Regions from separate parts of the Rhizobium sp. 01L410 genome, predicted to be linked through region 2. Evidence: riboswitches for the same ligand, from Rfam matches in the RefSeq annotation. Region 2 holds a riboswitch; the other holds the start of a gene.

Region 1 (3,405 bases), on a different contig from region 2:
GGCGGCAGGCCCATCGTGCCGCTGCCGCAGGGCCAGAGGCCGGCCATCGCCTGGAAGAGAAGCTTCCGATTGACGTTGTGATCGCCGTTGATCATCACCTTCTCGCCGGCCTTCAGCGTCACATCGGGCTCGTGCAGGCGGAAGCCGCCGCACTGATCGACTTCTTCGCCGAGCTTGGCGGCGATGGTGACGTTCTTCATCACAAGCCTGTCTGCAGCCGTATCCTCGTAGGCGATGACATTCTTCGGATTGAGCGGCTCATCCATATGCTCAAGCGCATGGCGGAAATCGGTCACGCGGTTCAGCGTCGCGCGCCATTCGGCGATCGGGCCGAAATTGGCGACATACCAGCGCAGCGCCGTATTGACCTGGTTGAAGGCGCCGACCGACATCATCAGCTCACCGAAGGTCAGGCCGCCGGAGAAATAGGCGGGCGCGGCGACGATGATCGGGATGACGATGACCAGCCAGCCGTAACCGGCGGAAACCCAGGTGAGGTTGGTGTTGGCCATAGTCAGGCGCTTGAGGACGGCGAGAACCGTGCTGATATCGGTGTTGATGCGCTGGCGCTCGTTTTCCTCGCCTCTGGCGACGGTAATCGCCGGCATATTCTCGTTGGCGTGCATCAGCGAGAAGCGGAGTTCGGCTTCCTTGGAGAAGCGCTCGGCGTTGATCGGCACCAGCTTTCGGCCGACGATTTGGCTGAGGATCGATGCCGACGCGGCGTAGAAGACGGCGGCCCAGACCATGTAGCCGGGGATGGCGAAGGAATAGGTGCGGAAGTGGAAGACGAAGCCGCTCGACAGCTCCCAGAGCACGCCGATGAAGCTGACGAGCAGGATCGTCGACTGGATGAGGCCGAGAACGAGGCCGGTGGTGCTTTCGGCAAGGTTGCGGGCGTCCTCATGCAGGCGCTGGTCCGGATTGACGCCGATCAGCCCGCTCGAGGCCAGCCGCAGGGCCCGCTTGTGCTTCAGCCATTGATCGACGAGATCGCGGGTCAGGCCCTCGCGCATATAGAGCGCCGTCATCTGGTTAAGCCAGGCCTGGCCGACATTGAGAAGTAGCAGAGAGCCGGCGATCAGACCGAAAATCTGAAGCTGATGGAAGAACTCGCCGACATCGCGCCGCTGCAGCGAATCATAGAACGGCGCGTTCCAGCGGTTGAGAACGACCTGACCGTAGGCCGTCGCCAAGATGACGAACATAAGGATGGCGGCGAGAGACAGGATCTTGCCGCGCACTTTCGAAGCCCAGAAGGCTAGAAACATCAATTTGAGGCGATAGCCGAGGCTGAGATCGTATCCGACCCTATCTTGCCGCTGGCCGACAGCCCCGCCTTTGGCGTCGTCCGTCATCATGCATTCCTGTACAGCATCATCCCTGATTAACATGGTAGCGCGTGCTGTCCATCAACAGATTCTACCAGTCATTAATGCGTGAGTTACCTAGCTCAAAGTGCAGGTTGCGAATCACGATTGATTCGCGGCGCTGTCAGCGCTATCTAGAGGATCGTGGTGATTTGGCCGGCCGGCTTGCAGCCACGTTAAATAAGTCGCTAAAGGGCCGCGTGCGGACCGGTAGCGATTCTTTTTTCGCCACCGGTTTTTTTATTTGCCGGTTGTCCTGTTCGATCGAGTGAATGCAATGCCCATCAAGATTCCTGACACGCTGCCCGCTTTCGAAACCCTCGTTCAGGAGGGTGTGCGGGTGATGACTGAGACAGTGGCTATCCGCCAGGATATCCGCCCGCTTCAGATCGGGCTTCTCAACCTCATGCCGAACAAGATCAAGACTGAAGTGCAGATGGCGCGCCTTGTCGGCGCCTCGCCGCTGCAGGTCGAGCTGTCGCTGATCAGGGTCGGCAACCATAAGGCCAAGAACACGTCGGAAGACCATCTGCTGGCCTTCTACCAGACCTGGGAAGAGGTGAAGCATCGCAAGTTCGACGGCTTCATCATCACCGGCGCGCCGATCGAGCTGATGCCCTTCGAGGACGTCAACTATTGGAGCGAGATGCAGGAAATCTTCGAGTGGACGCGCACCAACGTGCATTCGACGATGAACGTCTGCTGGGGCGCGATGGCGGCGATCTACCACTTCCACGGCGTTCCCAAGCATGAGCTGAAGGAGAAGGCATTCGGCGTTTATCGCCACAAGAACCTGAAGCCGTCCTCGGTCTATCTCAACGGCTTCTCGGACAATTTCGAGATTCCGGTGTCGCGCTGGACGGAAGTGCGCCGCGGCGACATCGAAAAGGCGCAGGGTCTCGAGATCCTGATGGAATCAAACGAGATGGGCGTCTGTCTGGTTCAGGAAGAGGCCAGCAAACGCCTCTACATCTTCAACCATGTCGAATACGATTCGACGTCGCTGTCGGACGAATATTTCCGCGACGTGAATGCCGGCGTGCCGATCAAGATGCCGCACAACTACTTCCCGCACAACGACCCGGCGCTGCCGCCGCAAAATCGCTGGCGCAGTCATGCACATCTGCTCTTCGGCAACTGGATCAATGAAATCTATCAGACGACGTCCTACGACCTCAACGAGATCGGCACGAAAATCTGACGGCTTATCAAACTGTTGATGCTATGCTGCTGCCTTTGCCGCAGCGGCATTTCTTTTTTGGCATTGGCAGTTGCGGTTCGCGGCAAATGGGGGCAGTTTCGCTGCCGGATGCGAACAGATTTCAGGACGATGGTATAATGGCGGAAGAGCTCAAGCGGGAAGTTTTCGGAACGACGAAAGACGGAGAAACCGTCTATCGCGTCGAGATCAAAGGCGGCGGTCTGACAGCCAAGATCATGAGCTGGGGCGCTGTCATCCAGGATCTCAGGCTCGACGGCCACGATGCCCCGCTGCTGCTCGGCTTCGACAAGTTTTCCGAATATCCGGCCTACTCCTCCTATTTCGGTGCGACGCCCGGGCGCTGCGCCAACCGCATCGGCGGCGGCAAGTTCACGCTCGACGGCAAGGACTACCAGCTGGAGCTCAACGAAAAGGGCGTTTCGCATCTGCATGGCGGCAGCGACAACATTGCCAAGCGCAACTGGACGATCGTCGAGCATGCCGTCGATCGCGTTGTCCTGAAGATCGTCGATCCCGATGGCCGCGCCGGCTATCCGGGCAATTGCACGATCCAGGCCACCTACCGGGTTCACGGCAACGGCGAGTTCTCGATCGTCTATGAATCGACGTCCGACCAGCCGACGCTCGCCAATGTCTGCCAGCACGCCTATTTCAATCTGGACGGCCGCGATGACGCGCTTGGCCACGATATCATGATCGCGGCCGATCACTATCTGCCGACCGACGAGCGGCAGATCCCGACCGGGGAACTGCGCCCGGTCGACGGCACGGCTTTCGATTTCCGCGAAATGGCGCCGATGAAGCGTTTCGAAG
Region 2 (3,405 bases):
GAATCCAGGGAGAAGGCGGGTATCTCGACATCGAAGAGCTCGCCTTCGTCCGTTTCCATCTGGTAATGGCCGAACATCAGCCCCGATGGCGTATCGAGCGGGCAGCCGGACGAATATTCATAGGTATCGCCGGGCTCCAGCCGTGGCTGCTCGCCGACGACTCCAGGTCCCGTCACCTCGTCGACCACACCGTTCTGGTCCGTTATGTTCCAGTAACGGTTGACGAGTTTGACTGACAGGCCGGAATTGTTGCTGATGACGATGCGGTATCCCCAGACATAGCGATCGTCGTCCGGATCGGATTGCTCCTCCAGATAAAACGGCTCGACAACAACTTCTATATCGCGTGTGAGGGCCCGGTACATGCCTTACACCTTAGTCAGGATATCTTACTCGTATCTTATACGGCATTGGCTCCGTCAAGAAATGCCACCGTATCATCAGCCAAATACAGGCGATTGCACGCCGTTTTGATTGTTAATCCTAACATTCAAAGTTAATGACTCTAATAAAGCAGAGCTGACTGAAGCTTTAGGTGGGGCGGGCCGCCGGACCGGCAAGTCCGGCGGCTTGCTGCTTAAGCCGGGATCTTCGACAGAGCCTGGGCGAAATCTTCCAGCAGATCGTCGGTATCTTCGATGCCCGCCGAAAGACGCACGGTGCCGGCCGAAATGCCGAGTTCGGCACGGGCCTCATCCGAAAGATTCTTGTGCGTTGTCGTTGCCGGATGGGTGATCAGGCTGCGCGTATCGCCGAGATTGTTCGAGATCGTTACCACGTCGAGCGCGTTCTGCAGCTTGAAGGCTGCGTCCTTGCCGCCCTTCAGCTCGAAGCAGACCAGCGTCGAGCCGCCGGTCATCTGCTTGGCGATGATATCGGCCTGCGGATGGTCCTTGCGGCCGGGATAAATGACGCGTGCAACCTGCTTCTGCTCGGCCAGGAAATCGGCAATCTTTGCGGCATTCCTGGTCTGCTGGGCCACACGCAGCGGCAGCGTCTCGATGCCCTTCAGGAGCGTCCATGCGTTGAACGGCGACATGGCCGGGCCAGTGTGGCGGAAGTAGTCGTGCAGGTGCTCGTCGATCCACGCCTTGTCGGAGAGCACGACGCCGCCGAGGCAGCGGCCCTGGCCGTCGATGTGCTTGGTCGCCGAATAGATGACGATGTGAGCGCCGAGCTCCAGAGGCTTCTGGAAGAGCGGCGTCGCAAAGACGTTGTCGACCACGACCTTGGCGCCGACCTGGTTGGCGAGCTTGGCAACGCCGGCGATATCCACGATCTCGAGTGTCGGGTTGGTCGGGCTTTCCAGGAAGAACACTTTGGTCTTCGGCGTGATCGCCTTTTCCCAGTTTTCCAGGTATCGGCCGTCAACGAGCGTGCATTCGATGCCGTATTTCGGCGCCAGCGTCTCGACCACCCAGCGGCAGGAGCCGAAGAGGGCGCGGGCCGCAACGATATGGTCGCCAGCCTTCAGCTGGCAGAGGATTGCAGCGGTGACGGCGGCCATGCCGGAGGCCGTGGCGCGCGCATCTTCCGCGCCCTCAAGTGCGCACATGCGCTTCTCGAACATGTCGTTGGTGGGGCTGCCGTAGCGGGCGTAGATGAAGCCTTCGGTCTCGCCCTTGAAGCGGGCCTCGGCCGCCTCCGACGTGTCGTAGACGAAACCTTGCGTCAGGTAGATTGCCTCCGACATCTCGCCATATTGCGAGCGCAGAGTGCCTCCGTGAACGAGTTGGGTTGCAGGGCGCCAGGACTTGCTCATGCCATCACCTCAAAAACAAAAAAACCGGCCGCAAAAGCAGACCGGTTTCATACCCGGTCTTTTTAGCCACTTGTTTAACGTGGCTGCAAGCCGACCGGCCAAATCACCACGGGATAAAGCTGCAATACTGCCGTTAGCTGCTTGCGTCAATTCCCCGTATTTGGTTTTGTCGGCCACGAACTATGGATGGAGCATGATGGCTCGCGAAACTGGAATTTTGGCCGATCGTGCCATTGCTGCGTTGTTTGAGACCGGCCGCCTGATCTCCGAACGGGAACTCGACCGTGACCAGATCCAGCCGGCAAGCCTCGACCTGCGCCTTGGCGCCAAGGCGTTCCGGGTGCGCGCCAGCTTCATGCCCGGCCCTTCGCATCTCGTCTCGGACAAGCTCGATCGCCTGAGCCTGCATGTCATCGATCTCTCCGAAGGGGCTGTCCTCGAAACCGGCTGCGTCTATATCGTTCCCCTGATGGAGCGTGTCGATCTGCCGGCCGGCATGTCGGCCTCCGCCAACCCGAAGAGCTCGACCGGCCGCCTCGATATCTTCACGCGCGTCATCACTGACTACGCGCAGGAGTTCGACAAGATCCCGGCCGGCTATTCCGGCCCGCTCTATCTCGAAATCAGCCCGCGCACCTTTCCGATCGTCGTGCGCCGCGGCTCGCGCCTGTCGCAGATCCGCTTCCGCGTCGGCCATTCCATTCTTGGCGAACCGGACCTTCAGGCGCTGCATGACAGCGAGACGCTGGTCGCCAGCGCCAAGCCGAACGTCTCAGGCGGCGGCATTGCCCTGTCGATCGATCTCGCAGGCGACAAGGAAGGCCTGATCGGCTATCGCGGCAAGCACCACACCGCCGTCGTCGATGTCGACAAGAAGGCCCAGCACGACATTTTCGATTTCTGGGAGCCGCTCTATAGCCGCGGCCGCAACGAGCTGATCCTCGACCCGGACGAGTTCTACATCCTCGTCTCCCGCGAAGCCGTGCACGTGCCCCCGCATTACGCCGCCGAGATGACCCCCTTCGACCCCTTGGTCGGCGAATTCCGCGTCCACTACGCCGGCTTCTTCGATCCGGGTTTCGGCCACGCTCCCGCCGGCGGTCGCGGCAGCCGCGCCGTTCTCGAAGTGCGCAGCCACGAGGTCCCCTTCATCCTCGAAGACGGCCAGATCGTTGGCCGCCTGATCTACGAGCACATGCTGGAAAAACCCGAAAGCCTCTACGGCTCCGGCCTCGGCTCCAATTACCAGGCCCAAGGCCTCAAGCTGTCGAAACACTTCCGCATCTGACCGCCTTGACACCGCCTCCCATCTGTTGGAAGGCTTCGGGCACGCGGGTGTAGCTCAATGGTAGAGCAGCAGCTTCCCAAGCTGAATACGAGGGTTCGATTCCCTTCACCCGCTCCATTTACGCACTTCACCCGCTCCAGTTTTCCCTGCACTTAAAATGAAATGAGCGGCCGGAGCCGCTCATTTGACGTTTTGATTTCCGGTTGCTCAGAACTCCGTCCAGTCGGCTTCCTTGCTTTCCGCCGCCGGGCTGCTCTTGCCAAAGGCGCTGGCGAGTTTCTGGCCGAGTGCGCGCGCCGGTGATGCGGCGGGCCTTGCGGTTCCTTCGTTGGCGACGCGGATCGAGGCTGGGCGC

The links. Region 2 has a riboswitch for S-adenosylmethionine ahead of AC1DV9_RS07540 (O-succinylhomoserine sulfhydrylase). Riboswitches for the same ligand answer to the same signal wherever they lie in the genome.
Region 1: linked by a shared signal. The riboswitch ahead of metA (homoserine O-acetyltransferase MetA) and the one ahead of AC1DV9_RS07540 (O-succinylhomoserine sulfhydrylase) in region 2 are both predicted to bind S-adenosylmethionine.

What each region holds. Positions count from the first base shown of each region.
Region 1 covers NZ_JBFTST010000004.1:205,218-208,622, forward strand. The annotation lists gene AC1DV9_RS10680 (ABC transporter ATP-binding protein/permease) at 1-1,358, opposite strand, end outside; SAM riboswitch at 1,505-1,582, shown strand; gene metA (homoserine O-acetyltransferase MetA) at 1,648-2,571, shown strand; gene AC1DV9_RS10690 (aldose epimerase family protein) at 2,709-3,405, shown strand, end outside.
Region 2 covers NZ_JBFTST010000003.1:66,221-69,625, reverse strand. The annotation lists gene apaG (Co2+/Mg2+ efflux protein ApaG) at 1-365, opposite strand, end outside; gene AC1DV9_RS07540 (O-succinylhomoserine sulfhydrylase) at 578-1,762, opposite strand; SAM riboswitch at 1,804-1,882, opposite strand; gene AC1DV9_RS07535 (2'-deoxycytidine 5'-triphosphate deaminase) at 1,956-3,050, shown strand; tRNA gene AC1DV9_RS07530 (tRNA-Gly) at 3,094-3,167, shown strand; gene AC1DV9_RS07525 (methyl-accepting chemotaxis protein) at 3,258-3,405, opposite strand, start outside.